3 regions of the Idiomarina sp. 017G genome follow, and region 1 is predicted to be linked to each of the others. Evidence: predicted binding sites of a transcription regulator. Region 1 holds the regulator's gene; each other region holds the start of a gene.
What was found. The regulator sigma-54, encoded in region 1, starts transcription at its own class of promoters, with help from an activator protein. The targets are predictions, from matches to a motif close to GTTGGCACGNNNNTNGNNT.
Positions count from the first base shown of each region.

Region 2: flhA (flagellar biosynthesis protein FlhA) is a predicted target of sigma-54. The motif match lies at 4,905-4,923, and genes of this name have one in related genera.
Region 3: DEU30_RS09750 (hemerythrin domain-containing protein) is a predicted target of sigma-54. The motif match lies at 2,955-2,973, and genes of this name have one in related genera.

Region 1 covers NZ_SNWT01000006.1:89,761-100,329, reverse strand. The annotation lists gene DEU30_RS09245 (KpsF/GutQ family sugar-phosphate isomerase) at 1-156, shown strand, start outside; gene kdsC (3-deoxy-manno-octulosonate-8-phosphatase KdsC) at 156-710, shown strand; gene lptC (LPS export ABC transporter periplasmic protein LptC) at 707-1,270, shown strand; gene lptA (lipopolysaccharide transport periplasmic protein LptA) at 1,239-1,781, shown strand; gene lptB (LPS export ABC transporter ATP-binding protein) at 1,783-2,508, shown strand; gene DEU30_RS09220 (RNA polymerase factor sigma-54) at 2,530-3,990, shown strand; gene hpf (ribosome hibernation promoting factor) at 4,018-4,305, shown strand; gene ptsN (PTS IIA-like nitrogen regulatory protein PtsN) at 4,309-4,779, shown strand; gene rapZ (RNase adapter RapZ) at 4,770-5,621, shown strand; gene DEU30_RS09200 (HPr family phosphocarrier protein) at 5,614-5,889, shown strand; gene mgtE (magnesium transporter) at 5,892-7,253, shown strand; gene pmbA (metalloprotease PmbA) at 7,266-8,612, opposite strand; gene yjgA (ribosome biogenesis factor YjgA) at 8,667-9,182, shown strand; gene tldD (metalloprotease TldD) at 9,198-10,569, opposite strand, start outside.
Region 2 covers NZ_SNWT01000001.1:51,618-62,186, reverse strand. The annotation lists gene DEU30_RS00310 (RNA polymerase sigma factor FliA) at 1-440, opposite strand, end outside; gene DEU30_RS00305 (MinD/ParA family protein) at 433-1,305, opposite strand; gene flhF (flagellar biosynthesis protein FlhF) at 1,362-2,696, opposite strand; gene flhA (flagellar biosynthesis protein FlhA) at 2,709-4,862, opposite strand; gene DEU30_RS00290 (prepilin-type N-terminal cleavage/methylation domain-containing protein) at 5,030-5,446, shown strand; gene DEU30_RS00285 (prepilin-type N-terminal cleavage/methylation domain-containing protein) at 5,440-5,940, shown strand; gene DEU30_RS00280 (hypothetical protein) at 5,953-6,147, shown strand; gene DEU30_RS00275 (prepilin-type N-terminal cleavage/methylation domain-containing protein) at 6,128-6,472, shown strand; gene ispH (4-hydroxy-3-methylbut-2-enyl diphosphate reductase) at 6,478-7,422, opposite strand; gene fkpB (FKBP-type peptidyl-prolyl cis-trans isomerase) at 7,459-7,899, opposite strand; gene lspA (signal peptidase II) at 7,913-8,437, opposite strand; gene ileS (isoleucine--tRNA ligase) at 8,430-10,569, opposite strand, start outside.
Region 3 covers NZ_SNWT01000007.1:41,938-52,506, forward strand. The annotation lists gene DEU30_RS09735 (NnrS family protein) at 1-930, shown strand, start outside; gene DEU30_RS09740 (YbaN family protein) at 927-1,319, opposite strand; gene norR (nitric oxide reductase transcriptional regulator NorR) at 1,316-2,860, opposite strand; gene DEU30_RS09750 (hemerythrin domain-containing protein) at 3,019-3,558, shown strand; gene DEU30_RS09755 (murein transglycosylase domain-containing protein) at 3,552-4,742, opposite strand; gene DEU30_RS09760 (M14 family zinc carboxypeptidase) at 4,850-7,513, shown strand; gene DEU30_RS09765 (TrkA family potassium uptake protein) at 7,523-8,185, shown strand; gene DEU30_RS09770 (potassium transporter TrkG) at 8,182-9,552, shown strand; gene DEU30_RS09775 (methyl-accepting chemotaxis protein) at 9,606-10,569, shown strand, end outside.

The DNA.
Region 1 (10,569 bases):
CGCTCCTGTATTACTGCGAACGAGGACATGCTGGCCGCTGAGGCATTAAAACTCATGCAGGACCGAAAAATAAATGGGCTGATAATTACCAACGACGATGGACAGCCTTGTGGCGCAATGAACATGCATGACTTACTGCAGGCGGGAGTGCTTTGATGGAATGTATTAATACCTGGTACGGCGACATTGAAAAAAGCCTGTTTAAACGTTTTTCCGAAATAAAGCTACTGGTTCTGGATGTCGACGGGGTGTTTTCCGACGGTCGCATATACTTAGGCAATGATGGTGAGGAACTGAAAGCGTTTCACACCCGGGATGGCTTTGGCATGAAAGCACTGAAAAAATCAGGTGTTGAAACGGCAGTCATTACCGGACGAACGTCACGCATTGTTGAACACCGTATGGAACATTTAGATGTCGGCTTTATTTATCAGGGACAGAACGATAAAACAGCCGCTTTCGATGAGCTACTAACAAAGTTAGGCCTTAGCGCGGAGCAAGTTGCTTATGTTGGAGACGACACCCCCGATTTAGCTTTAATTAAAGCGGCGGGTCTGGGGATTGCAGTCCAGGACGCTCACGCATCGGTACAACAACAGGCCGATTATATTTCACGCTGCCATGGTGGACATGGTGCCGTGCGCGAAGTCTGTGATTTAATCATGCTCAGTCAAGGGCAACTGCACCTGGCTACAGGAGCCAGTGTGTGAGCCGACGCGTTACTGTCATTCTAATTTTATTATTCGGTGCCGGGCTATTGCTTGTCTGGCGCCCTTTTAGTGATGATGCTGATGGTAACAACGCGGCGACAACACGCACTATGCAGCCCGATTTTACCGCTTTTGGGCTGGAGACGCGTATTTTCGAAAGTGACGGTTTACTGGCTCACAAGATAAAATCTGAGAAAATGTCTCACTATAACCAAATTGGTCTGACCGAACTTAAGCGTCCGGTTTACACGGTCTTTTCTGAACAAGGCGAAGAGCTTTGGGAAGTCAGTGCCGCGCAAGGCACTTTCTACGACGATCAAACCCTGATTTTAGAGCATGATGTTGAAATACTTGCTTTAGAGCCGGATACTCACATCGAGCAAGTGTTAACCGAGTACCTGATTGTTGATTTAAAAAATGAGTCAATGAGCACAGAACATCCTGTAAGCATTCACGGACCACGACTATTAATTCGGGGTAACGGTATGACTGCGGATCTGAAAGCTGAACGAATGGAGCTAAAAAGACATGTTAAAACGATTTTCCAGCCTGCTGAGTAAACTGATCCTGGTTGCCTTAATACCCTCAGCGGTTATGGCTCAGGGCAAGTCTGACTTTAGTAAACCCATGGAAGTTGAGTCGAGTAAGGAAGAGCTTGATATTAAAAATAACCGCCTGGTTTTAACGGACAACGTTATTATTCGTCAGGGCACCTTATTAATCCGCGCCGATCGACTAGAAGCATCCGCCAGCGAAAGCGCCGAGCAAGCAGATATTTTTATTGCAGAAGGCACTCCTGCTACTTACAGCCAGACGCTGGACGACGGCAATGAAATTAACGCTGAAGCAAAAAAAATCACCTATTTTCAGTCGGAACAGCGACTGGAGCTTAGTGGCGACGCTCGCATCTCTCAAGGTAGCAGTAGCTCAAGCGGCAGTTTGATTACTTATGATTTGAATAAACAAACGGTAACGGCAAGCAGTTCAGGTGAAGAAGACAGCCGTGTTATCACTATTTTTACACCTAAACCAAAAACCGATACCGACGAAAAAAATAACGAGAACCCTTAATATGGCAACTTTACGAGTCAAACATTTAGCCAAAAGCTACAAAAGCCGACAAGTCGTTAAAGACGTTAGCTTGGAAGTAAGTCAGGGGCAGGTTATTGGTTTACTGGGCCCCAACGGTGCAGGTAAAACCACAACCTTCTATATGATAGTCGGTTTGGTTAATAGCGATAAAGGTCAAATTCTGCTGGATGACAATGACCTTACCTTACTGCCAATGCATGAACGGGCACGCCGGGGTATTGGGTATTTGCCACAAGAGGCGTCCATTTTTCGCAAATTGACCGTGCGCGATAATCTGATGGCTATTCTGGAAACTCGTAAAGAACTGTCAACCAACGAGCGTGAAGAACAGCTTGATGCTTTGCTCGAAGAGTTTCATATAGGCCACATAGCAAACAGTCAGGGCATGAGTCTGTCCGGCGGTGAACGTCGTCGGGTTGAAATTGCCCGAGCCTTAGCCGCAGAACCTACGTTTATTTTGCTGGACGAGCCTTTTGCCGGAGTTGACCCTATTTCGGTTATTGATATTAAAAAGATTGTTGAACATTTAAAGCAACGTGGTATTGGTGTACTTATTACTGATCACAACGTTCGCGAGACATTGTCTGTTTGTGAACACGCTTATATTGTCAGTCATGGTGAGCTTATTGCCAGTGGGGATGCAGAAAGTATATTATCGAATCAACAGGTTAGAGACGTTTACCTCGGTGAGCAGTTCACCCTATAACGTGATACCGGGACAGTCATTATGAAGCAAAGTCTGCAGCTAAAAATTGGTCAGCACCTGACCATGACGCCACAACTCCAACAGGCTATCCGCCTGCTGCAGCTTTCCTCGCTCGATCTTCAGTCAGAAATTCAGGATGCATTAGACAGCAACCCGCTGCTGGAGGTTGAAGGTGAAACGAGTAACGACGCGGACCAACCCGAAACTCGCAATATTGAAGAAAGAGACGACAGCCAACGGGAAACATCCGACGTTATAAAAACCCAGGAAATGCCTGACGAACTGCCGGTCGACAGCAGTTGGGACGACACCTACTCCAGTCATACCCCGGCCAACGGTGCAGCCTCTTCAGGTAAATCCTTTGACGGCGATTTTGAAGTCTATCAAGGCTCTACCAGCGAGTCTTTGCAGGATCACCTGCTTTGGCAAATGCAACTTTCTCATTTTTCGGAAGAAGACACCGCCATAGCTGAAGCCATTATTGAAGCCATAGACGACAATGGCTATCTAATGGTTGATGTTAATGAAATTATCGAAGCTGTGCGCCTACCCGAAGTTGAGGCAGAAGAAGTCTGCATGGTGCTTAAGCGTATTCAGCATTTCGACCCAATAGGTGTCGGCGCACGCAGCGTCAGTGAATGCCTTGCCATTCAATTACGTCAACTAAGCGACGACACTGAATACAAGCAGGTTGCTCTATGCTTAGTGACTGAACATATGGACTTACTTGGCAGTCGCGATTTTCGCACCATTCAGCGTAAACTGAAGCTATCGGAAGACGATTTACGTCAGACTATGCGATTAATTCAACAGTTGCACCCGCACCCGGGGGAGCAAGTTGCGCAGCAACCCGTTGAATATGTTATTCCCGATGTGGCCGTTACTAAAAAAAATGGTCGTTGGATGGTCGAATTAAACCCGGATAGCGTACCTAAACTAAAAGTGAACGAAGAATACGCGGCCTTGAGTAAAGCAACAAAGTCAGTAGCCGACAGCCAGTACATAAAAAACCATACGCAAGAAGCGCGCTGGTTCATAAAAAGCCTGGAGAGCAGAAACGATACGCTGCTGAAAGTGGCCAATTGCATAGTACAACGCCAACAGGGCTTTTTTGAGCATGGTGAAGAAGCTATGAAGCCAATGGTTCTGAACGATGTTGCAGAAGCCGTGGATATGCATGAAAGTACGATTTCACGCGTAACGACACAAAAATACTTACACTGCCCAAGTGGCGTATTTGAGTTGAAATATTTTTTCTCAAGTCATGTCAGTACAGAGGGCGGTGGCGAGTGTTCAAGCACGGCAATACGTGCTTTAATTAAGAAGATGGTCGCTGCTGAAAATCGCAGTAAACCGTTAAGTGACAGTAAGATTGCTGAACTGATAGCCGAACAAGGTATCCAAGTAGCAAGAAGGACAATTGCGAAGTATCGGGAATCGTTAAACATTCCATCATCGAGCCAACGCAAAAGTCTTTTGTAACTTTGTTAACTGCAGAAGGAAGACGTTATGCAAATTAATTTGACCGGTCATCACATCGATATTACCGAAGCTCTGCGTGACTACGTGGACACAAAATTTGCCAAGCTGGAAAGACATTTTGACCATATAACTAATGTTCACGTCATCCTAAATGTTGAAAAAACGATTCAAAAAGCGGAAGCTACGCTGCACGTGAATGGCGGTGAGCTTTTCGCCGACGCAAAACACGAAGATATGTACGCGGCCATCGACGGTTTAATTAATAAACTGGACCGTCAGGTGATTAAACACAAAGAGAAAATGAAACAACATTAATCCATGCAACTGAGTGAATTGTTAAGCCCCGACTGCACCAAGTGTGCAGTCGAGGGCGCAAGTAAAAAGCGACTACTTGAAACCATTAGTCAAATCGTAGCCCCTAAGCTGTCTGGCATTACCCGTCATGACATTTTTGAGAGCCTGTTAAACCGTGAGCGTTTAGGCAGTACGGGAATTGGCTTAGGTATCGCAATTCCTCATGGCCGCTTACCTAATGCGAATCATCCGGTAGCGGTATTACTGACCTTAGACGAACCTATCGAATTCGATTCTATTGACAACCAGCCTGTCGATATTATCTTCGCGCTTCTGGTGCCGGAGTCAGAGCACGAGAACCATCTACAAACATTGGCCACAGTGGCCAGAAGAATGAACGACAAAGACTGTACTCGCGCACTGCGCCACGCAGATTCTGATAAAGCGTTATATCAATTATTTGTGGGCGAAGGTGAGCAGTCGCCATGCAACTGATCATTGTTAGTGGTCGCTCCGGCTCAGGTAAGACAATTGCTCTGCGCGTACTGGAGGACTTAGGCTTTTATTGCGTTGATAATTTACCCATAAGCCTGCTACCAACTCTGGTGCATGCAGTCATAGAGCAGTATCAAAAAATAGCCATTAGCATTGATGTTCGCAACTTACCGGAGCACTCCGAAGAGCTACTGGACTCTCTGAGCTTTTTGCCAAAAGGCGTTGAACCGGAAATTCTGTTTATTGACTCTGACGACAACACCTTACTAAAGCGTTTTGGCGAGACTCGTCGCCTGCATCCGTTATCGCAAAAAGAACTGCCTCTGCTAGAAGCGCTTCAGGCCGAACATAAAATGCTTGAACCCATTATGGAACGCGCAACCTGGCGCCTGGACAGCAGTGATTTATCGCTGCACCAATTAAGCGAACAGGTCACTGAGCGGGTGCTGGGACGAGCGGATAAAAAGCTGATTATTGTGTTTCAGTCTTTTGGCTTTAAATATGGTTTACCCAAAGACGCTGACTTTGTCTTTGATGCGCGCATTTTACCTAATCCGCACTGGCAACCCGAGCTTAAGCTGCTTACCGGTCTGGATACCGACGTGCAGATTTTCTTTCGTCAGGAACCTTTGGTGACTAAATTTATTTATCAGCTAGAAAACTTTCTTGATACCTGGTTGCCACACTTCCAGCGCAGCAATCGAAGCTACCTGACCATAGCTACCGGTTGTACCGGTGGTCAGCACCGCTCGGTTTATATTTCTCAGCAGTTAGCCGAGCGTTTTGAACAGAAAGCTGTAAAAGTTCAGGTAAGACACCGGGAACTGAAAACCCATGGATAAAGTTTGCAGAAAGCTAATTATTCGCAATAAACTAGGCTTGCACGCACGTGCGGCAACAAAGTTAGCGCAATTAACGCAGGAATTTGAGTCAGACATTACTGTCACTCAGGGTGAGCAATGCGTTAACGCTGCCAGCGTTATGTGCCTGATGCTACTGGCCAGTCAACAGGGAAAAACTGTTGAAGTCTGTGCCGAAGGAAAAGACGCACAAGCAGCACTGGATGCCGTTAGTGCTTTGTTTGAAGATCGCTTCGAGGAAGACGAGTAAGCATGATTGCAGAGCTTTCCGACAAAGAATATGCCATGCAGCGCATTCAGGAGGTTAACTCCGCGCTATCCGATGGCATGTTCGTTGCTGCACGCCGTATGCTGCATAATATGCCGGCATGCGACGTGGCGTTGCTGTTGGAATCCTCACCCCCCAAAAGCCGTTCCATTGTTTGGAAACTGGTTGACGTAGATGAACACGGCGAGATTCTTGAAGAACTGAACGAAGAGGTTCAGAAAGACATTATTCGTCAAATGGCGCCGGAGAATCTTGCGGCGGCCACCGAAGGCATGGACACCGATGACCTTGCCTACGTTTTGCGGGGCTTACCTGAGCCAGTCTATCAGCAAGTTCTGAAGTCCATGGACGAAAGCGACCGGGAACGTGCGGAAACCGCGCTCTCATATGCCGAAGACAGCGCCGGTGGTATCATGAACACCGATACCATCACCTTGCGCTCGGACGTCACTATTGATGTTGTGTTGCGTTATTTACGCCTTAAAGGTGAGCTGCCCGAAGCCACCGATAAACTCTACGTCGTGGATCGCCATGAAAAACTCATTGGCGAAATTACTTTAACCCAGTTGTTAACTATTGATCCCAGCCGTCGCATTGACGAAATTATGTCGGCCGACATTACCACCATCCCCGTGACTATGGATGAAACGGAAGTCGCAAAACTGTTCGAGCGTCATGACTGGGTATCTGCGCCGGTCGTCGACAATGAGCAGCAGCTGGTAGGTCGTATTACCATCGATGACGTGGTCGATATTATCCGCGAAGAAGCCCAACACTCCATGTTGAGTATGGCGGGTCTGGAAGATGACGAAGATACCTTCGCTCCGGTATTAAAAAGTACCCGCCGCCGTACCGTATGGTTGGCGGTAAACCTGGTTACTGCCTTACTGGCCGCCATGGTCAGCTCATTATTTGAAGACATACTGGCACAAATGGCTGTACTGGCTATTTTAAACACCATTGTACCCAGTATGGGCGGCATAGCCGGTAGCCAGACATTAACTCTGGTCATACGAGGTATGGCTCTGGGACACATAGGCACCAGTAACTCCCGATGGCTTATCGGTAAAGAGCTGGCTATTGGTTTCTTAAACGGCATTATCTGGTCGGTACTGATTGCGGCAGTCGTCGCACTGTGGAAGCAAGACTGGCTGGTTGGCGGTATTATTGCCTTTGCCATGATGATGAACCTAGTCGCAGCCGCTTTAGCCGGTGCGACCATTCCGCTGGTTCTTAAGCGCTTTAATATTGACCCCGCGCTGGCTGGCGGGGTCATTCTGACGACTGTCACTGACGTGGTCGGTATCTTTGCCTTCCTTGGCTCAGCAACCTTGTTACTGTCTTAGAGACCTGGCTTTTTAATTGCCGGCAATACTCATTTGCTCTAATAACACTGAGCCGGTATGCAGCGCATGGCGTTCGTCGGTGTCATTCCCTATGGCAACAATGTTCGCCAGCATGTCTTTTAAGTTACCGGCAATGGTCACTTCTTCTACCGGATACTGAATTTCACCGTTCTCAACCCAGAAGCCGGCAGCGCCACGTGAGTAATCACCGTTGACCATATTTACGCCCTGCCCCATCAATTCGGTTACCAGCAAGCCCGTACCCATTTTTTTGCATAACTGCGCTAACGAGTTGTCCTGCTGTGTCACTCGCCAGTTGTGGATACCACCTGCGTGACCCGTAGGCTGCATATCCAGTTTGCGTGCAGCATAGCTGGTTAACAGATAGGTTTGCAGCACCCCGTCGGTAATAATTTCCCTATCCTTTGTCGCCAAACCTTCTGCATCGAACGGCGAGCTCGCCAGGCCACCGATAATATGTGGTTTTTCCTGAATGCTCAGCCATTCTGGCAGCACCGGCTTGCCTAAATGGTCGAGCAGAAAACTGGATTTGCGGTACAAATTGCCACCGCTTATAGCACTGACCATATGACCAAACAAACTCCCTGCCACATCAGCCCGGAAAATAACCGGTACTTTAGCTGTTGGTACTTTGCGTGCACCCAAGCGCGACAAGGTTTCTGCGGCGGCCTCTTCGGCAACACTCTCGGCAGATTTTAATTCGTGCATTTTGCGGGCAACAGAATAACTCATGTCGCGCTGCATTTTGTCGCCCTCTTTGGCTATCAGAACGCAACTAAGGTTATGTCGCGACTGTAAGTAACCGCCAATAAAACCGTGACTATTCCCATAAACACGAAAACCCGTGTGGCTGCCGTAATGCGCGCCGTCTGAGTTAACAATGCGCTCATCCAGGTTCAGGGCGTGTTTCTCACAAGCCAGTGCCTGCTTTATGGCATACTCTGCGCTCTGGTCACCGGGATGACACAAGTCTAAATCCGGTACATCGGTCGCCATTAATTCGGCCGGAGCCAAACCATTGTATGGATCCGGAGAGGTAAAACGGGCAATATCACAAGCCTTGTCGACGGCAGCGCTAATGGCCTGTTCCGACAGGTCTGTAGTCGATGCCGAACCTTTCTGGTTGCCTCTATACACGCTAATGCCCAGCGCCCCATCCTGATTAAACTCGACGGTTTCGACTTCGCCCAGGCGGGTCCCGACCGAAATACCGGCGCTGTGACTGATTGAGCATTCAGCAGAACTGACGCCTTTTGCTTCAGCCAGTCGCAGTGCTTCTTTAACAGCACTTTCTACCTGCTTCATTTGAACCTGTAAGTCACTCAGTTGTACTATCAAAAAACTCTCCTCACTGCTAAACTGACGGCTTTGTAGCGCTAATGAATCGAACTTATGCCGAAACGCCCAGCCGAAAATCCTGAACAATCTGACGACTTCGTCAGCAAGTCCCAAAAAAAACGCGAAATGGCTGAACGCCAGGAGCTAGGGACTCAACTTGTCAATTTAACTGACAGCCAGTTAGCAAAAATGCCACTGGATGATGAGCTGCGCGATGCCGTTTTACTTGCCCGTAAAATTCGTAACAAGCACGAAGGCTACCGACGCCAGCTTCAATTTATTGGCAAGCTCATGCGCTTACGTGATATCGCGCCTATTGAGCAAGCCTTAAATAACTTAAAAAATGCGCATCAGCAGCAAACATCCATTTTTCACGAGATTGAAACAACTCGCGATAAACTGCTGCATGAAGGCGACGATGCTCTACAAGAATTCATTGAAGAGCACCCTCATGCTGACCGCCAAAAATTGCGTCAGCTTATTCGTCTTGCCGAAAAACAGCGGGCTGAACAAAAACCGCCTGTCGCTGCCCGTCAGCTGTTTGTTTATTTACGTGAACTGCTCGGTTAATACCGGGCAACTCACTTATTCGGTACCGCCAACCGTCATTGAATCCAGTTTCAGCGTCGGTTGCCCAACACCTACGGGTAGACTCTGCCCGTCTTTGCCGCAAACACCAACACCTTCGTCCAGCGACAGGTCGTTACCCACCATAGACACCTGAGCCATAGCTTCTGGTCCGTTACCAATAAGTGTTGCACCCTTTATCGGTGTGGTAATTTTACCGTCTTCAATTAAATAAGCTTCAGATGCTGAGAACACAAACTGTCCGGAAGTAATATCGACCTGACCACCGGCAAATTGCGGTGCGTAAATACCCTTTTTCACGCTGCCAATGATGTCTTCCGGACTACTTTCTCCGGCGAGCATATACGTATTGGTCATTCGCGGCATAGGTAAGTGAGCGAAACTTTCACGGCGACCGTTTCCGGTGGTTGCCTGACCCATTAGACGCGCATTCATTTTGTCCTGCATGTAACCACGCAATACGCCATTTTCTATCAATACGTTATAGCCACTGGGTGTGCCTTCGTCATCAATACTCATTGAGCCACGGCGATCATTCAGAGTTCCGTCATCGACGATAGTACAAAGCGGTGAAGCCACCTGTTGGCCAATTTTGCCGGAATAGGCAGACGAGCCTTTACGGTTAAAGTCGCCCTCCAGCCCATGTCCAACCGCCTCATGCAGCAGCACGCCCGGCCAACCAGAGCCCAGTACCACAGGCATATTGCCTGCAGGTGCAGGTTTCGCTTCTAAGTTCACGAGTCCTTGACGTACGGCTTCTTCCGCAAAACGCTGCCAGCGGGCATTGCCGGACGCTTCATCAAGGAAAAACTCGTATCCTACACGCGCTCCACCACCGGCACTGCCGCGCTCGCGGCGACCGTTTTGCTCGGTAATAACAGAACAGTTCAGACGAATTAGAGGTCGCTTATCAGTAGCCAACGTGCCGTCTGTCGCAGCAACTAAAACTTCGTCGTAACTGCCGCTCAAACTAACCACCACCTGGCTTACACGTGAGTCCTGTGCCCGCGCGTGCGCATCAACTTTTTTCAGCAATTCAATTTTTTCGTCTTCAGACAAAGTATCCAGCGGATTCAGCGCTTCATAGCGCGACTTAGCCTGCACCGACTTCAGGGCTTCAACCTTTTTGCTTTGCCCCTGACGCGCTATGCCGCGGGCCGCTTCGCTAGTGCGCTGTAACGCTTTTAATGTAATCTCATCGGCATAAGCAAAGCCAGTTTTCTCGCCCTGTACAGCGCGCACACCCATACCCGTTTCAATATGAAACGCGCCGTCTTTAATAATGCCATCTTCCAGCACCCACGACTCGTTGACACTGTGTTGTAAATAGATATCGGCAAAGTCAATATCACCGCTGTATAGCGTGGAT
Region 2 (10,569 bases), on a different contig from region 1:
ATACCAACGATTCGTCCCGTGCTGACATCCCGCAAAATATGATGATATTCATCCATACCCATATTCAGCTTTGCGGCCACTTCCGTGTCTTTTGCATCGCGTCCGGTTTCATTTTCAACCTGACGAATGGCTTCCAGTACACGCCGATGATTACGATGAACCGAGCGCGGAGCCCAATCACCACGACGAATTTCGTCCAGCATCGCACCACGAATGCGAATGCCGGCAAAAGTTTCGAAACTGGCGCCTTTAGTGTTATCAAAGTTACGCGCAGCTTCTAATAAGCCAATCATGCCCGCCTGGATCAAATCATCCACTTGCACACTGGCTGGAAGTCTAGCCATCATATGGTGTGCAATACGCTTAACCAGCCCGGTATGCTGTTCAATAATGGCATTCCGGTTGTCAGCAGTGGCGGCATAAACGGCAGCTTTATTCATTGGCAACATCCCGCTTACTCTCGTTATCGGCAGAAGTTATCAATTGTTCAAGAAAAAATTCTAAATGCCCGCCGGCTTGAGCCGGAACAGGCCAGTCAATGGCTTTCTTAGCCAACGCTTTTATCGCTAAAGAGGCTGGTGATTTTGGATAAGCCAGTACCATAGGTTGTTGTTTTCTAACAGCTAAACGCAAGTTGTCATCAAAAGGTATAATCGCGGCAAGCTCTAAAGCAACGTCTAAAAACCGATCGGTTACTTTAGTCAATTTATTGAACAATACTTGTCCGTCGCGCAGATTTCTTACCATATTGGCAACCACCTTGAATTTAAACAGGCCTTGCTCCCGGCTCAATACTTTGATCAGTGCATAAGCATCAGTAATTGATGTGGGTTCATCACAAACCACTAATAAAACATCCTGTGACGCTCTGGCAAAGCTGACAACGGTATTACCAATACCCGCTGCGGTATCGACAATTAATACGTCATAGTTTCCCTGAAGCTGGCTGAAGGCTCTTATTAATCCAGCATGCTCAGATTCACTCAAGTCCACCATAGAACGCGTTCCCGATGTTGCCGGAACAATTTTAATTCCTGCCGGGCCTTCAATCAGAATATCTTCCAGCTCACACTGCCCACTCAACACATGAGAAAGGTTGCGCTCAACCCGCAGGCCTAACATAACATCGACGTTAGCCAGACCTAAGTCGGCATCCAGCACTAATACTCGTTTGCCCTGCTTTGCCATTGCGATAGCCATATTCAGCGACACGTTGGTTTTCCCAACGCCGCCTTTACCACCAGTTACCGCAATAACTTTTACTTTCGATTGTTTCATTCTTCGCAGACCGCTTGCTTGATCCATCGGGCGTATCTCTTTTCTGACTAGATTGATAACAGCTTCATATTATATTGGCTAATTCAGCGAGAAAACGCCTCATTCCAGTACGATTTTGGCACGTCTGACACTGAGGAACAAATGCTTTTATCAAGCAGCCGCTCAGCCTCGGCAACCATAAAGTTGGCATCCGCTACCCGAATGTCTTCAGGTACTTGCTGACCATTTGTTAAATAACCAACCGGTAAGCCATGTTCTATTGCTACGCTGATACTCTCACCTAAACTTAAGCATTCGTCCAGCTTAGTAAAAATGCAACCAGACAAAGGCAGTGCTTTAAATTGTTTAACCGCATCCATCAGCACCTGGCTTTGTGATGTTGCAGACAACACCAGGTAAGGACGAATCCGCAATCGTGAATTCTGAATAAGCTGGCTTAACTGTTCGTTCAAACGCTTGTCGCGTTGACCCATGCCTGCCGTATCAATCAAAATAAGACTTTTTTGACGTAGCGCAAGTAATGCATCTGCCAGTTCCTGTGCATTTTTTGCCACTTTGACCGGACACCCTATGATACGACCATAGGTTTGTAATTGTTCACTGGCACCAATACGAAAGGTGTCGGTGGTAATTAAAGCCACTTTATCGGCACCATGGCGTTGCGCATAACGAGCGGCTAACTTCGCAATGGTCGTGGTTTTACCGACACCGGTAGGGCCGACTAACGCAACCGCTCCACCGCGCGTCAAAATGTCGTCAGAGGTCGTATTCAGCTGACCTTCTAATAAATGCAGAGTCTGTTCCCAGGCTTCATCATCTGATCCGCCTTCAGGAATAAAACAGGCAATCTGGTCGGCAACTCGCTCGCTCAAGCCCATATCCATTAAGCGGTTCATCAGCATAGAGCGGGTTGGTTCTTCACGATCCATTTCTTGTTTCATCAAGCCGCTTAACTGGTGTTCCAGCAACTGACGAATTCCATTGACCTGAGAGCGAAGTTCAGCAATGGCCTGGGAGTCGTCTGCTGCCGGTGCGTTTACTTGTTCAGGAAAAATATCGTCGCTGAGTTGAGAAGCGTTAAATTCTTGTGGCTCGGCTTTCGGCTCTGGCCGTTGTGCCGGTTCAGTAGTCGCTTGCGCAGCAGTGGGCTGTGTGGGCTGTGCAACCTGTGCCTGACGTTGCAACAGCTCTTGCAAAGACTCAGCCGGCACTTCCGGTGTCTTTGACGCAGCCGGCTCATTTGGGGCCTGATCAGCCATTGGCTGTGCCTGTTGCGCATCGGGGTCAATGGCTGCAACCAGCTCAATACCACCGTTTACTTTCTTATTGGACAGGATAATCGCATCCGGACCTAAGGTTTCTTTAACCTGTTGCAATCCACGGCGCATATCTTCGGCAAAAAAGCGTTTAATCTTCACAAGCGACTCCCGTTACTCTTGTGTGGCGGTTTGTTCACCACCGTTTTGTTGTCCACCAATTGAGCTGACAATGCGAATTTGTTTATCATCCGGTACTTCCTGATAGGACAACACGCGCATACCATCGGTAGCGTGACGCGCAAAACGCGCCATGGTTGACCGTAAAAGCCCTGAGGTCAGCAGTACTGAAGGTTCCCCGTTCATTTCCTGCTGCTGATGCACTTCGCGTAATGACTGTTGCAGGCGTTCGGCCAAACCAGGTTCGATTCCGGCGCCTTGCTGATTTCCGTCATTACCAGCCATTTGCAGTGACTGATGCAACATCTGTTCCAACTCTGGTGCCAAAGTTATGACGGGCAATTCCGCCGCCCCTTCAGCAATGTCCTGAACAATTAACCGACGCAGTGAAATTCTGACTGCAGCCGTCAGTACTTCTGGGTCCTGGCTACGTCCTGCATACTCAACCAAAGTTTGTACAATAGTGCGCATATCCCGAATCGCGATGCCTTCGTCCAGTAAGTTCTGCAGTACTTTCACAAAGTTGCCCAGTGACAATAGATCCGGAATCAGCCCCTCAACCAGCTTAGGATGAGTACGCCCCAGACGATCCAGCAATTCTTGTGCTTCTTCGTGGCCCAGCAGCTGAGATGCATGGTTGGTTACAATCTGACTTAAGTGAGTAGCGACTACAGTTGCAGCGTCAACCACGGTATAACCCAGAGTTTGAGCGTGCTCGCGTTGCTCAGGACGGATCCAGACAGCATCCAGGCCAAAGGCCGGATCTTTTGTCTTCTCACCGTCCAGCTCACCGAATACCTGACCCGGGTTAATCGCCATCTCCCAGTCATGACGAATTTCAGCTTCACCCATGGTCACACCCATAAGAGTAATGCGGTAACTGTTGGGGCCTAAATCGAGGTTGTCCCGAATATGTACGGCCGGAACAAGAAAACCAAACTCTTGAGACTGCTTCTTACGTACACCTTTAATGCGTGACAGCAATTCACCGCCCTGCTGCTTATCCACCAAAGGAATTAAGCGATAACCAACTTCCAGACCTATAGTGTCAACGTGGCGTACGTCATCCCAGCTGAGCTCTTTTTGTTGCGCCTGCTGAACTTGCTGCTCCTGTTCTTTTTCAACCAGTTCGCCTTCTTCAGTCTTGGTTTTCTTAAGTTTAAAGTAAGCCGCGCCGGCTAACACCGCAGACATGCTTAAAAAGGCAAAATGCGGCATACCGGGAATAACCCCCATGGCAAACAATACCGCGCTGGTAATGACCAAAACCTTAGGGTTATCGAGCAATTGCAGAACAACTGCATCGCCCATGTCCTGGCTGTTATTTTCACGCGTAATGATAATGGCGGTCGCAACTGACAGTAACAATGACGGAATTTGTGCTACCAGGCCATCACCAATGGTTAACAGCGTATAAACTTCCACTGCCTCATTGAAGGTCAGACCGTACTGGATCATACCAATGAGCAGACCGCCGATAATGTTAATAAAGAGAATAAGGATACCGGCTATGGCATCCCCTTTTACGAACTTACTGGCACCATCCATGGAGCCGTAAAAGTCAGCCTCACGGGTTACATCGCTGCGTCGTGCTTTGGCTTCTTCCTGGTTAATTAGGCCCGCGTTAAGGTCAGCGTCAATGGCCATTTGTTTACCAGGCATAGCGTCAAGGGTGAAGCGAGCGGTTACTTCTGAAATACGGCCGGCGCCTTTAGTAATAACCACAAAGTTAATAATAACCAGAATGGCGAACACCACCAGGCCGACAGTGTAGTTACCACCTATGACCACGCTACCAAAAGCTTCAATAACAGAGCCTGCAGCACCTGGCCCGTTATGCCCTTCTAATAAAACAATACGCGTAGAGGCAACGTTAAGGCTTAAGCGTAGTACCGTAGCAATAAGCAAAACGGTAGGAAAAGCGGCGAAATCCAGCGGACGTTGGGTATAAACCGCCACCAGCATAACTACCAGTGACAAAGTAATTGAAAATGAAAAGAGAACATCCAGCACCACAGCCGGAATTGGCAAAACAATCATCGCCAGAATGGCCATAATGGCCAAGGGTGTTCCAAAACCTTTGATCAGATGCGCATTGTTCTGCGTGAAATTTCTAAAATTTACTAACTTTTCGGCACCGCCCGCCATACGTCTTCCTGTTGCGTCAAAAAGTTGAACCTGCGGTGTTTTATTCAAGAATCGAGCCAGCTTTCGTTTTATTCGGAGGTTATCTTACATTCGTTTCAGTTGGGGCTTACAGACAAAGCTTAAACAGCTTCTATACTCGTTGCTCTTCTTCAAAATAATGTGTTTTTATGCGCGGTTACTCTCTTATGGAATTGGTCGTGGCAATGGCTGTCAGTGCGGTGCTTGGTGCTTCTGCCCTGCCAATATTTACTCAGCAGACAGAGTCTTTGTTGCTTCAAAAAGAGGCTGGCCGCTGGCTGTCTTATTTGCAGCAGGTAAAAGCCAGGTCCATAGCAAATAAGGAATCTATCGAAGTTGACTTAGTTACATTTAGCCGTGACTCGCAAACCTCAGGTATTCAAACCGAATACACTTACAGTTCTTCCGCGTCGCTTACTTTTTATGGAGAGTCATCTGCCGCGACACCCGGACATATCAAACTAATAGGTAAAAGCCGACAGATAAAAGTCATCATCAGCAGTGTCGCTCGTATTCGTTTGTGCTTAAGTGAAGGTGACTCACTTCCGGGAATCCCCCCATGTTAATAGTTTCTGAGCGCGGCAGTAGTTTAGTAGAAGTTCTTATAGCTTCGGCTATTGGCGCGATAGTTGTTCTGGCAGCACAGCAGCAAATGCAATGGCAAACAGGAGTGCAACACCGTAAGCTAATGCAGGTCAATTTACTATTAAGTGCTCAGTCAGTCGCAAATCAGTTTTTTGAAACCTTAAAAAATACCGCCGCAACGCAAATTTCAAACCCTCAGAGCAATTGCTATTTGTTTCCTCAGCAAAATGGAGGCTCGCCCGGCTTCAGGGTCAGGAATGAACAGCTACAGCATAACTCAATGACTCTCGATTGCGCCGGGTATGGCTGGCAATCCCTAACCGATAAGTCTCAATTCAAAGTCACGCAATTTACTGCTGACTCTTACGCTCCGGAATCTGGTAGTGGGCTATCAAAACTCGTTGTAACTTTTACCGTTACTCACAATGCTCAGGCACATGTTTTCAAACGAACAATCACTCCTCTGGTTAACTAAATGGAGCTTACTATGAACGCGAAAGGATTCGCTCTGATACTCACCTTAGTAACACTTATAAGTTTGAGCTCGGCCAGTTTAGCTGCACTGCTTTTCTACGCGCAAATGACAGAGGCTCAGCAACATCATCAATGGCTACAACTTTCTCAACAACTTCAGCAAGATTTCGAAGCAGAGCGCAGGGCTTATGAACTGTCACAAGAATAAAGGCTTTTCTCTGGTTGAAGTGTTGGTCGGAGCTGCACTAGTAGCTCTTTGGTCCGTCAGTAGCCTGCGGCTTTTACAGGTTGGATTATCGGCGATTGACCATGCCCACACAAAAGCGAAGGCTGTGGAGGTTTTGATGACTTATTTAAGTGAGGCTCAACAAACGTGGACTCAAGGCAATAATCCAAAACTATCAAAGGAAACAGGGCAGCTTCATTTAACAGCAGAGTTAACCCCTATAGATCAGTTCAACGCGACCATCGAGGTAACCGTTTACTGGGGAAATGATAACGAGCTCGCCCAGACATTCTGGCTTTCCCGATAACCAGTTTAACCTACCGGGTGCGGCCTTAGCTCTGGTGGAATTGAAAAGGTAATATTCTCTTCGCGCCCGCTTAGTTCTACTGCGGTTTTACCGCCCCATTCCTGTAGCTTAGCAATCACTTCTTTGACCAGAACTTCAGGTGCAGAAGCGCCAGCGGTGACTGCGACCTTCTCATGCCCCTCTAACCAGGCTTTATCAATACAGCTGGCGTCATCAATTAGGTATGCCGGGGTTCCCATTTTCTCGGAAAGCTCGCGTAAGCGGTTTGAGTTTGAGCTGTTGCGCGCGCCCACCACCAACATGACATCAGCGTCGCTGGCTAATTCGCGTACCGCATCCTGACGGTTTTGAGTGGCATAGCATATATCGTCTTTGCGTGGCCCGTTTATCTCTGGGAACTTTTGACGCAAGGCATCTATTACGTCGGCCGTGTCATCAACCGATAAGGTGGTCTGGCTCATGTAATGCAGGTTACCGGGATCTTTCACTTCCAGCTTGGCAACATCTTCCGGCGACTCCACCAAATAAATGCCACCCTCAGAATTATTATATTGGCCCATAGTCCCTTCAACCTCAGGGTGTCCTGCGTGACCAATTAAAATGCATTCATGCCCTTTACGGCTAGCACGGGTAACTTCCATATGGACTTTCGTCACTAATGGACAGGTAGCATCAAATACTCGTAAACCGCGGTCCTTAGCTTCCTGCCGGACCGCTTGAGAAACGCCATGGGCGCTGAAAATCACAATTTGATCGTCCGGTACTTCATGCAACTCTTCAACAAAGACCGCACCGGCTTCGCGCAGTTTACTGACAACGTATTTGTTGTGAACCACTTCGTGACGCACGTAAATTGGCGGCTCAAATATCTCTAAAGCCCGCTCAACAATAGTTATAGCGCGATCAACTCCGGCACAAAAACCCCGAGGGTTCGCTAACAAAATTTGCATCAGTTCCTCCTGCGTTCAGCCCGGTTTATTAACCAATCATGGCTCAACGCTAATAATCTCTACTTCAAAAATCACCGTTTGTCCGGCCAACGGGTGATTAAAATCGATGGTGACTGTTGGACCTTCAACTTTACGAACAATTCCCGGTAAATCGGTACCATCCGGTTGCGTAAAAGCCAAAATGGCTCCAACTTCCGGTTTGGTTTCATCGTTAAATTTTGCCGAATCAACATAATAATAGTTGTCCGGGTTCGGTTCACCAAAGGCGTCTTTAGGCTCTAACGTGAACTCACGTTCCGCCCCTTCGCGCAGCCCCACCAGGCACGCTTCAAAGTTTTCGGTCAGATTACCATCGCCCATTCGAAATCTGGCAGGTTTACCTGACATTTTTGTGCTGTCTGCAACCGAGCCATCGGTCAGCTTAATGGTGAAGTGCATAACCACTTCCCGTCCGTGCTCTATAGGTAAACGACTCAAATGAAACTCCTTACTACCCTTGACCGTTCTCGACTTTGTCCCGACGGTTATCAAAAAAAGCTTCCAACAACATGAGTGCGGCACCAATAGTGATAGCCATATCGGCTACGTTAAAGGCAGGCCAATGCCAGCCCTGATAATGAACATCAAAAAAGTCGATGACATAACCATACATTAAACGGTCAGCTACGTTGCCAATAGCCCCAGCCATAATCAGAGAAAAGGCTAAATTTTGGCGCCATAAACCCACCGGGTTGCGGCGCATCCAAATCAGTAGCACTATACTAATAGCAATGGCAATGGCCGTGAAGAACCATCGTTGCCAACCACCGCCGTCGCTTAAAAAGCTAAAGGCAGCGCCGAAATTGTGCACATAAGTTAAGTTGAATAGCCCATCAATTAAAACTCGGCTTTCATAAAGCTCAAACTCACCCGCCACCCAAATTTTAGTCATTTGATCAATAACCACCAGCAACAACGTCAGCCACAAAAAACGCAGCCCAGTCGCACGGTTAGTCTGGTTAGAAAAATCAGGCAAAACGACGCTCCTCACCTTCACCTTCAATATTGGTTACGCAGCGCTGGCATAAATCGGAGTGGTTCTCTAAAGTTCCCACCTCTTCGCGATGATGCCAGCAACGCTCGCACTTCTTATATTCAGATTTTGTCACACTAACGGCCAAAGCCATTTTCTCCGCTTTAACGGCGTCAGCAGGTGCGTCATTAATAGATGCCACTTGCGCTTCCGATGTCAGCAGTGCAAAGCGTAACTCTTCGCCTAAACGATTCAGGGCTGTCGCCAGTTTATCATCAGCGTACAAGGTTACTTCTGCCTGTAACGAACCTCCGATAACATCATCGCGGCGTGACTGCTCCAGCGCCTGGTTAACGACATCACGAATTTCCAATAACTGCATCCAGAACTCGTTCTCAGCGTCTTTAACACCAGAAAATTCATCAAAGCCCTGATACCAGCTTTCAGTAAAGACATACTGGCTGCGTTCGTTCGGTAACAAGTCCCAAATTTCCTGAGCGGTAAAGCTGCAAATTGGAGCCATCCAGCGCACTAACGCCTCGGCAATATGATACAGCGCCGTCTGACATGAACGCCGCGCTAAACCTTCAGATTTCGCGGTGTACTGTCGGTCTTTAATAATATCCAGGTAAAAGCTGCCCAGTTCAATGGAACAGAAATGCATGAGTTTTTGCACCACACTGTGGAACTGGTAGTTATTGTAGGCTTCCAGCAACTCTTGTTGTAAATCCGCCGCACGCCCGACAATCCAGCGATCCAGTTCAACCATATCTTCTTTGGCAACCAAATCCTGTTTAGGGTCAAAACCGCTTAAGTTCGCCAGCAAAAAGCGCGAGGTATTACGAATACGACGATACGCATCCGCTGAACGCTTGAGGATTTCATCAGAAACCGTCATTTCGCCAGAGTAGTCTGCTGACGCGACCCATAAACGCAGAATGTCTCCGCCCAGCTTATTCATCACGTCCTGCGGAGCTACCACGTTACCAATAGACTTCGACATCTTTCGGCCCTGAGCATCCACAGTAAAACCATGGGTTAATACCTGGTGATACGGCGCTTCGTCATACATGGCGACACCGGTCACTAACGAGCTCTGGAACCAGCCGCGATGCTGATCTGAACCTTCCAGATACAAATCGGCAGGCCAGCGCAAGCCGTCGAACTCACGCAATACGCAATGGTGCGTAACACCAGAGTCAAACCAAACGTCTAAAGTGTCAGTGACTTTGCGATATTTGTCAGCTTCGTCGCCCAACAAAGTTTCCGGCTCTAAGTCGAACCAGGCTTGCACGCCGTCTTTTTCAATTAGTTGAGCTACTTTTTCCATCAGCTCAAGAGTGTCCGGGTGCAGCTCTTCCGTTTCACGGTTTACGAAAATGGCAATAGGGTTACCCCAAGTGCGCTGACGTGAAATACACCAGTCAGGGCGCCCTTCAACCATAGACTCAATACGACTTTGTCCCCACTCAGGGAACCAGTCGACTTTTTTAATTTGCTCTAAAGCTCCTGCGCGCAAACCTTTCTTGTCCATGCTAATAAACCACTGCGGCGTCGCACGGAAAATAATGGGCGTTTTATGGCGCCAGCAATGCGGGTACGAGTGACGGTAGCTCTCGGCATGCATCAAGTTGCCCACTTCGCGTAACTTATCAACAATAGGTTCGTTCGCTTTAAATACATGCTGTCCGGCGAAAAGCGGCGTGTCGTCTTTGTAGACACCGTTGTCACCTACCGGGTTGTAAACTTCAATGCCGTATTTCTGACCCACTAAGAAGTCATCAACACCATGACCCGGTGCCGTATGCACACAACCGGTACCGCTCTCGGTAGTCACGTGATCCCCCAAAATAACCGGAACCTGCAGTTCAAACAACGGATGCTGTAATTGCAGACCTTCTAAGTCTCTGCCTTTACAGAAACCCAGCTTGTGGTAATGCGCAATGTTCCAGCGCTCCATGCAATCGGTCACCAAGTCATCGGCTAAAATCACACGTTCTGCGGGCTGGTCGTCGCTGGCTTCAACCTGCACTAAGGTATATTCAAGCCCGTCGGCCAGAGTCACCGCACGGTTAGCCGGAATGGTCCACGGTGTGGTGGTCCAGATAACCATGCTGACATTGCCTTCACCCACA
Region 3 (10,569 bases), on a different contig from region 1:
ACTCTGCTTAGTCTGACCGTTTTATGGGCAGCCGCCAGGTTAATGTTGCTGTTGGGCGGTGAACTGCCGTGGTGGTTGGTTGCAGGCGTGGATGTCAGTCTGTTACCTGTCGCCGCGTTGCTGTTCGGGCGTATGGTGTTAAAAGTAAATCAGACCCGGAATTTATTCTTTGTGCCCATTTTGCTGTTGCTGACGGTATGCAACTTGCTTATGCATTACGGCTTACACTTTGGTCACTATCATATTCAGGTGCTTGGCGCTTACAACGCAGTATTTCTGGTGACCTTGTTAATGGCCATTATTGGCGGACGAGTGCTGCCAATGTTTACTGCCAACGGGACTCAAACACCTAAAGTAACGCCAATAGTCTGGCTTGATCGCATAGCTTTAGGCAGCTTGTGGCTTATCTTCGCTGTGCACTTTCTGAATCTGCACACGCTGTTACCTAACCAGATAATGGTCGTTCTATTTGGTGTTTCAGCGGTGGCAACCGGGATAAGAGTTGCGCGCTGGAAAATCTGGATAACCTGGAGAGTACCGCTGCTTTGGTCACTGCATTTAGCTTATTGGTTTATCCCCATTGGTCTGGCGTTATTTGCATTGCGTTATGCGGGTTTCGACCTGACGCAGAGTCTGCCGCTGCACTCCTTAACCGCAGGAGCTATGGGAAATATGATCCTCAGCATGATAGCGCGCGTTTCGTTGGGTCATAGTGGGCGTCCGTTGCAACCAAAACTGATAATGACCGGTGCATTTTTACTGGTGTTAATAGCCGCTTTAACCCGGGTCTTCTTAATGTGGCTGGCTCCTGATTTAGCCAGCCAGTGGTTAATGTTCAGTGCTATAGCCTGGACTCTGGCTTATGGTATTTATGTGGTGGTTTATTTTAAGGTGCTGACAACACCCCGCGCCGACGGTAACCCGGGTTAAGTTTCTTCCGGAGAGTGGTCGGGGCGCGCAGCCAGCCAGCACCCGACCACAACCAGCACAACACCGACAATTGCTTTTAGCCACACCGGAACTTGCGGAACAAATAACCATAGCACCAGGTACCCGGTTGCCATCATAACTAAGGCTATGATTTTAGAGCGGCGTTTAACCACTCGGTGCTCGCGCCAGGCTCGTATGTCCGGGCCGTATTTGGGGTGGTTAAGCAACCAGGTTTCAAGCCGGGGCCAGCCTTTACTAGCAGCCCACAATGCCGCAATGAGAAAAGGTACTGTGGGCATTACCGGCAGGGCAATGCCGATAAGTCCAAGTAATACAAAAAATAGCGCCAGAGCGCGCCACAATAATCGAATTAACAGCTCCCGCGTCACGACTTCATTCCTAATCGACTGGCCATTTTGTGCAGGTTACTGGCATCCAGCTGCAGGTCTTTAGCGGCCTGACTCCAACTGTTGTTATGGCGGCCTAAAGCCGCTTCTATCATCTTACGCTGAGTATAATTTACCGCTTCTTTCATCGACACGTTAGCCTGAGGTAAGCTGGTTCCAGCAGAATTTTTTCCAGAGTCGGTGGTGGCTGACAAAGGCAGTTGCACATCCAGATCCAGCATGTCGGGTTCAATGGTGGCAATATCGGTTTTTTCCACACCGTGGCTAAGCAGCTTAATAGCGGCCCGGCTGATAACATGTTCCAGTTCACGCACATTACCCGGCCACTGGTACTGTTGTATAGCAAGCTCAGCCTCCGGCGATAAGCGTAAAGCCCGCAACCCCAGACGAGCCCGGTTTAGCTCGAGAAAATGCCCGGCCAGAATAGACACATCGTCACCGCGCTCGCGTAATGGCGGAATTGGCAAAGGATAAACCGAAAGGCGGTGGTATAAATCAGCACGGAATGTTTCATTACTGACTTGCTGGCGTAGGTTGCGGTTGGTGGCGGCAATAAGGCGAACATCTACTTTGCGGTATTTGTCAGAGCCTAAACGCTGAATTTCACCATTTTGCAGTACTCGCAGTAACTTGGCCTGTATGGATAAGGGCAGCTCGCCAACTTCATCCAGAAACAGCGTACCGCCGTGAGCGACTTCAAAGCGTCCTGAACGGTCGCTGGTTGCGCCGGAAAACGCCCCTTTTACATGACCAAAAAGCTCGCTTTCTGCAAGTGATTCGGGTAGAGCCGCGCAATTTACATAAATAAGGGGTTTGTCGCTGCGCTGTGAGAGTATGTGCAGTTCACGGGCAAACAGCTCTTTACCGACACCAGTCTCGCCCAGTAGCAGTACGGGCAAATCGGCACTGGCAACCACTCGTAGTTCTTTCAGCACACTTTCAATAGCTTTGCTGTGCCCGATAATTTCCGACTCGTTTCTTTCTGTGGTTCCGGATTTTGGCATGGTGCGCTGCTGGCCTTGTCGCAGAGCCCTGACGTTTTGCTCCAGCTGGCCAATGCGAACGGCGGTCTCAACGAACAAGCTAAACTTTTGCAGTTCAATCATTGAGTTGTCGGTAAATGTACCGGGTTGCAGTGCGTCTAAGGTCAGTACACCCCAACACTTATTCTCCAGGTACAAACTAATACCCATGCAGTCGTGAACGGGCAGCGCATTACCTGGCTGCTCAGCGAGCAGTCCGTCGTAGGGGTCTGGTAATGACGAATCGTGCTCAAAACGTACGGGGTTACGAGATGCCAGCAATGCCGCTAACCGGGGGTGCTGTGCTACAACAAACCGACGACCCAGCGCTTCGCGTACCAGTCCCTGAATAGCAACTGGTTGCAGCACTTCATTATCCAGCTTTAATAAAACCACTGCGCCACAGTTGAAGTGACTGCGTAAGGTGTTGACCAAATTTTGTAAACGAACCGCTGCAGGCTGCTCGGTAAGCAGGTCTGCTAATAGACTTTCTTGCAACATGGTTAAATTGACTGCCCAGGTTAAAAATACCCTTATTGGTTGGGTTGATAGTACCGTGGCACCCCGGAGAGTCAATAATCCTAACGGGGTAGGAGCTGGCCTGTTTGTTGCAATCCTGACCGGAGTAAGAAACTTTATTTAGCAAACAGGAGTGACCCATGAGTACTTTCGATGACCGTTTACAGACTGCCGAGCAACAATGGCAGGACGCTTCACCCAAGCATTTGATAGAGCATATTTATCTGCGTTTTCATCAGCGCCATCGCGAACAGCTTCCTGAGTTAAAGCAATTGGCCATGCGCGTTGAAGCCGTTCATGGTGATCACCCCGAAGCCCCGGTTGGTCTGACTGAACACCTGGATAACCTGATGCAGGAGCTGGAAAGCCACATGACAAAAGAAGAACAAATTCTTTTTCCTTTGCTGTCACGTGGTGTTTATCCCGGCGGGCCAATTTCAGTAATGGAAAGCGAACACGTTCAGCATGAAGGTGAACTTAATAGAATTGACGAACTGACCAATAACTTAACGCTACCGGAAGGCGCCTGTGGTACCTGGACAGCGCTTTATAAAGGCTTAAAAGAGCTGCAGGATGACTTGCATGAGCATATTCACCTGGAAAACAACCTGCTTTTTGTTGAAAAGAAAGCATCGGCACCTGAGCACGGTAAAGACTTTTGTTGTGGTTCGTGTCAGTAACCCTGCTTAAAGTACATCACCTTTTCTAAATATCGGCGGCTCTCCGACAACGGATGCTTAGACGTTAGGTCCCGGTAAACAATGCCGGGCTGACTTCGGTTTATAATTTGGACCGCGTTGCTGCGGTTGGAAGAAAAGGTTTTCAGCACGTTACCGGCGCCACCATTGTATGCTGACACAATAGCGTATTCGCGACTGCGCGGATGTTGCACACCTTTTAGGTACTGGGTGTTCAAAATGTGCAAATAGGCACTGCCAATATCAATGTTCTGAGCCGGATCGAACAATTGTTGAGACGTGGGCTGTCCGGGAATTTTACGAACACGCTCAAACACATCACGTCCGGCGGTTGACGCCACTACCTGCATTAAGCCGTAAGCGTTAGCGTGGCTGACTGCATAAGGGTTAAAGCTGCTTTCGGTTTCAATAATGGCATAGATAAGCTCAGGCTCAAGGTTATAGCGTCGCGCTGCGGCTATAACGTAGTCGGCATACTGGTGTTTGCGCAACTCCTGGTGTTCGTCGACTAAAGCAATTTGAACCTCATACACCTGATTGTTTTTAGCGCGCCGGGTGCGCAGCTGGTTTTTCACCAAGTACTCGGCAAAGCGATTCGCCCGCCATTCGTATTCGACGACCACATTGTCCTGGTCAACAACTTGCCCGCGCAAAAACGGTTTTCCCGTTTGCTCAGGCTCTTTATCGGTAAAAATATCAACCGCGGTGAGGTCGGTTGGCGTTAACAACGTACGCACAATAGCGGCTTTGAGTTGTTCCCGGGTTTTGGCCGGATCATTGCTGTCATGCAATGTCGCAACTGTCAGCAGGCCCTGCTCAAAATCGACAACGGCTTTGGCATGAAAGTTATCGCTGTATTTAACGTACTTTTTCTCACTGGGAACTGTGTTTTCCTCGTCACCCCAAATGGCTTCAGCAACAGCGCGCAAGTCGCGCAAGGCCTCGCGTAAATCCTCAATGTCGCTAATAAGCTGTTGCGGGTTGCTGCGATAGCTGTGCAAACGCTCACGCGCCATAGATTCCACCACAGCGGTTGGGTCGTTACCGCTAAGCACGCCGGAATTGACCACGCGTTTTACGTTATCAGGTGTTATTTGGCATCCTGCCAAAATTAGCGTTGTGGCTATAGCCGCCAGCAGCGTGGTTAATTGAGTCTTTTTATTCATAGTGCCTAAATTGAGCTTCACTTCCCTTGTTCAAGCTTTTACATTAGAGAGACATAAAAAGAAACCCTAAGCACAGTTAAAAAGTGCATAAAACAACAGGAATGAAGATGCGCAGTCTCAAATTTGCGGCGCTGATAGCCGCCTCATGGTTAGTCATGCCGACTCAAGCACAACAACTCTCGGGCGAGAGTTCGTTACTCCCCGAAGCGAACTACAGTAATTCAGAAGTCACCGTAGAGCAGGTTTTGGGTTACCCCATGGGCACCAAAATTACCAGCCCGGCGGATATGAGCCGCTATTTTGAAGCATTGCAGCAGGCTTATCCCAAACAAGTAAAATTGCTTGAGTACGGCAAAAGCTGGGAAGGGCGTACGCTTTATTACGCGGTTATTTCCAGTGAAGACAATATGGCTGACTTTGACGGTTTTATGAAGGGCATGCAGGCCTTAGCCGACCCGCGCAAAACCGACAGCGATAAGGCTGAGCAGTTAATTGACGAATTGCCCGGTAGCATCTGGCTGTCCTATGGCGTTCACGGCAATGAAATTTCGTCACCGGAAGCCGCTATGGTAACCGCCTATCATTTGCTGCATGACCAGCGTGAGCAGACCCAACGCTGGTTAGATAACACCATGGTATTCATTGACCCACTGCAAAACCCGGACGGGCGTGCCCGCTTTGTGGATCGTTATTACATGAGTGTTGGGCTTGAGCACTCAGGCGATCGCCGCAGTGCGGAGCACAACGAACCCTGGCCTAACGGACGCACGAACCACTACCTGTTTGATATGAACCGCGACTGGATAGCACTGACTCAGCCTGAAATTAGCGGGCAAATAGATGCCTTATTAAAATACTATCCGCTGGTGTTTGTTGATCTGCATGAGATGGGTGGCGATTCCACTTATTACTTCACCCCAGAGGCTCGGCCTTATAATCCACTGATTACCGAGTCACAACGCGAAACGCTGAACTGGATTGGTAAAAATAACGGCCAGTGGTTCGACGAAAAGGGCTTTGATTATTTTACCCGCGAAATTTTCGATGCGTTTTACCCGGGCTACGGTGCCAGTTGGCCGCTGTATCAGGGCTCAGTTGCAATGACCTACGAGATGGCTTCAGCGCGCGGGCATTTGTTTGACCGTACAGACGGTGACGTACTGACCTACGCTGACGGTGTTCAGCAGCATTTTATAGCGTCTATCTCGACGATTCAGACAGTTTCTGAGCGTCGCGAAGCCTTATTGCAGAAGTTCTGGGAATACCGCAAGTCAGCGGTTGAAGCGGGCGAAGACGGTGATGTCCGTTCTATTATTCTGCCCGCTAAGGACGCCCCGGCCGCCGCACGTAAACTGGCTTCTTTACTGGTTGAACAGGGCGCAGAAGTGAAGCAGGCGAAAAAGGCGTTTGATGTGTGCGGTACTGATTATGAAGCTGGTGCTTATATCATTGATATGGCACAACCTGCACACCGCATGATACGCACCTTAATGGATAAGCAAGTGGATATGGCGGATGACTTCCTGGCAGAGCAGGAGCAGCGCCGTAACAATAACCTGCCGGACCAAATTTACGACGTAACCGGTTGGTCACTGCCGTTGATGTTCAATGTCGACAGCCACACCTGTGATGACTTGCCTGACGTCGCCACAGCCTTTGTAGAAGAGGGGCGCATTGAGCCTGGCAAAGTGATTAACCCGGACGCCAAAGTGGCTTTTTTGGTTCGCTGGGGTGACATGAATGCAGGACGTTTCCTAACTGCTGCGTTGCGTGAAGGTCTGGAGGTTCGCCAAAGCGAATTAGCCTTTACCCACGAAAGCGCCGGTGAATTCCCCAGCGGCTCATTGATTTTAACCCGAGCTGACAACCCCGGTGGCTTGCAGACTAAATTACAAAAGCTCGCTGAGGCGTCAGGCGCAACCGTTGAAGGTGTTGATACAAGCTGGATGACAGAAGGACCTAATTTTGGTTCGCACAACGTAAGCAAACTGGAAGCACCGAACATTGCTATTGCCTGGGATGAGCCGGTTAGCCCTTACAGTGCAGGGCATACCCGCTTTGTGATTGAACGTCAGATGGGGTACCCGGTAACGGCTATTCGTACCATGCAGTTACTGCAAAATGACCTTGATGGCCTGGATGTTCTGATATTACCGGAAGGTGCTTATTCTGGCGTATTTAACGACAAAAGCGTTGAAAAGATTCAACGGTGGGTGTCGGATGGCGGTGTGTTGCTGACCTTAGGCAGCGCTTCTGCCTGGGCGGTTGAAACTGGTCTGCTTAATACCCAGCTGGAACGCAAAGTGCCGGAAGAGGGCGTTACTGAGCCTGACGAAGAAATTAAAGTTGACGGTAAAGTGATTGAAAGCCGCGAGCAATTCTTAACGGAAATAAAACCGCACGGCGCTGATCCCGACTGGGTGCCCGGTGCGTTATTAAATGCCAAAGTGGATACAAAACACTGGTTAAGCGCCGGCGTTAAACCGCAGGTTGTGAGTATTTATAACGGCAATGACGTATTTACCCCCATTGATATTGATCACGGTCGCAACATTGCGTGGTTTGCTGGCGCGGATAGCCTGTTAGCCAGTGGCTTTTTATGGGACGATATAGCTCAGCAATTACCTTATAAGCCACTGCTAATGTGGCAGCCAAGCGGTAAAGGCATGATTATCAGCTTTACTCAGGAACCCACGTACCGTGCCTATATGGACGGCTTAAATACCTTGCTGATGAACGCCTTGTTCCTGGCACCGGCAAAAGCACAATAGGAGTCTGACATGGCAGAATTTGGTGTCATAGGGTTGGGGCGTTTTGGTGCCCGAACTTCAAAAGAACTGCTCGATCTCGGACATCGTGTCATAGGCGTTGATTCAGACGAAAAAGCCGTTGAAGCAATGGCAGATGTGTTAACGCATTCTGCCATTGCCGATGTGACTGATGAAAAAGCATTGGAAGAACTCGACTTAACTAACTGCGAGGTGGTTCTGGTTGCTATTGGGGAAGATCTGCAAGCCAGTTTATTGTGTGTTCTACACCTTAAAACTATTGGTGTGAAAGAAATTTGGGCCAAAGCGACCTCTAAATCCCACCATCAAATTTTATCGAAACTGGGTGTAAAGCGTATTATTCACCCGGAAGAAGAAATGGGAATAAGGGTAGCGCAGTCGCTGAATTATCCTATGGTGAACGAGTATATGTCGTTGGGTCATAACTGGTTCTGTGTGGAAATTAGTATTGGTGAGTATTTAAAAGGAAAAACTCTCGAAGACATTATGCCGGACGAAAGTGAGTTTTTTCATGTATTGTTAATAAAGCGTCGCGATGAGGTGACTGTGACTCCCTCTTTATCAATGACGCTTGAGGGTAACGAAACCTTGGTGATGGCCGGCAGTTTGAAAGCGTTAAAATCTGTTGCTCCTAAACTAAAAGAACCTTCATGAAACAGTGGGCTCCTTCAATAGCCTGGTTGTATCGTCGTCCCGGGCGTAAAAGGCGTAGAGCTTTTAAAGCCAGCCCTCCGGTTATTCTTTCCGGTGGCTTTGCCTGTCTGATTTTATTAGGTACTTTGTTACTAAAGTTACCCTTCTCAACTGAGCAACCAATAACCTGGCTGGAAAGCTTATTTACGGCGACCTCTGCCGTTACCGTGACTGGGCTGGTCGTTGTCGATACGGGGGCTACTTATACACCGTTTGGAATGAGCGTTTTGGCTCTGTTGATTCAGGCGGGCGGGTTAGGCTTCATGACATTTGCGGTATTGGCTGCTATTTCGATAGGCGGCCATGTCGGGATTCAGCATCAGGTACTGGCAAAAGAGGCTATGCAGCAAACCAGTCTTGCCAGCATTGGGCGTACGGCAAAAGCGGTGGTATCGTTGGCACTGATTGTTGAGGCTATAGCGGTGGTTGGTCTGACAATAACCTGGTGGCAGGAAAAAGGTTTCGTCGATGCCTTTGCTGAAAGTATATTTTACGCCATATCCGCTTTTAACAGCGCAGGCTTTGTGCTGTCGCCCAACGGAATTGTGGATTACGCCGACAGCATTCCGGTTAATCTTATTATCAGTATTTTATTTGTCATTGGCGGCTTGGGCTTTTCGGTTATTACCAACATATACGAAAAGCGCCGTTGGTATAAGTTCTCGGTTTATACCCGCGCTATTTTGTGGGCGACATTAATTATTAATGTTTTATCCGTTGCTATTATCTGGCTGCTGGAAATGAATAACCCGGCCACCTTTGCCAATTTAAGCTTTGGTGACCAGGCGATGGCAGCCTGGTTTCAGGCTACTACGCCTCGCTCCGCAGGTTTTAATACGGTTGATACCGGGGCAATGACAGAAGCCAGCGCAGTTTATACTATGTTGCTGATGCTAATTGGCGGCGGCTCAATGAGTACGGCCGGAGGCATCAAGCTGGGGACTTTTATTGTCTTACTGGTCGCCACTTATGCTTTTCTCCGCCGTCGAGAGTATGTCACTTTGTTGAACCGCACGGTACCTCAGGAGCTGGTTATGAAAGCTCTTGCGGTCACTTTGGTTACCCTTACTTTGATGTTCCTCGGAATCTTTATCCTAATGATTTTGAATCCGCTGCCGTTTATAGATATAACCTTTGAAGTTTTGTCGGCTTCGGCGACGGTCGGGTTATCGCGGGGAATTACTGCAGAAGTGACCGGGGCAAGTCAGTTAGTTCTGGTGTTTTTAATGTTCGCGGGGCGGGTTGGGCCATTAACGTTGGCCTATTTTTTGGCGACACCAAGAAAACGGCATATACGCTTTCCGGAAACCGATATTCAAGTGGGATAATCTGCTGACAAACGAATGAGCCTATAAGAACAATAACAAGAGAAACTCTCAAGATGCTGAAGAAATTAAAGTTCACGCAAAAGGTCATTATTGTTGCGTCGTTGATACTGGTGCTTGTGCTGGGTGTCTTCACGCTGACCAACTTTTTGCAGATGTCGAATCAAACCCGCAGTAATTTACAGCATCAAATGCAGGCTTTGTCTGACTCAGTATCAAACAATATTTCGCAGTGGTTTGATGATCGCATGAGCATTGTTCAGGCAACCGCCGATGCTTACCGTGTTGATGATTCCACAGACCGTGCTTTAGAGCGGGTTCAACAGTCCAAAGCCGCCGGTAAGTTCAAAAATGTGTATTACGGTTTGCTCGACGGTACTTTTCTGCTCGATGATCCCAGCATCGACCTGCCGGACGATTACGATGCCCGCAGCCGTCCCTGGTACCAGCTGGCGGTTGATGAAGGGCAGCCAACCTATACCGCGCCTTATATAGATGTCACAACCAATGAATTGACCATTACTGCGGTGGTACCCATGCGTCGCGATGGCCGGCTGGTGGGAGTTGCCGGTGGCGATATGATGCTGGATGAGATTTCTAACATTGTTAACGACATCGATTTTATGGGTCTGGGTTATGCCTTCTTAGTTAGCGGTGATCGAAATATTCTGGCACACCCCAACAAAGACTGGATTGAAAAATCTGTGAACGATTACGCTGGTCAGTCAGTTGCTTTTAGTTCTGATTTTTCCGAATACCGTATTGATGGAGCGGACCGCCTCGTGTCATTCCATAAAATAAAAGGTATTCAGGGAGTTGAATGGTATCTGGGAGTGGTTATTGACCGCGAACAGGCCTACAGCAACGTTTCCTCCTTTGCCTGGACCGCTATTGTTTACCTGATTATTGGCATTGTGGCAGTAGTGGTGTCATTAACCTGGTTATTGCGCTTATTACTGAAACCTTTGCGTCGTTTAAATGAGGCCGTAACCGATATGGCCCGCGGCGAGGGCGATTTAA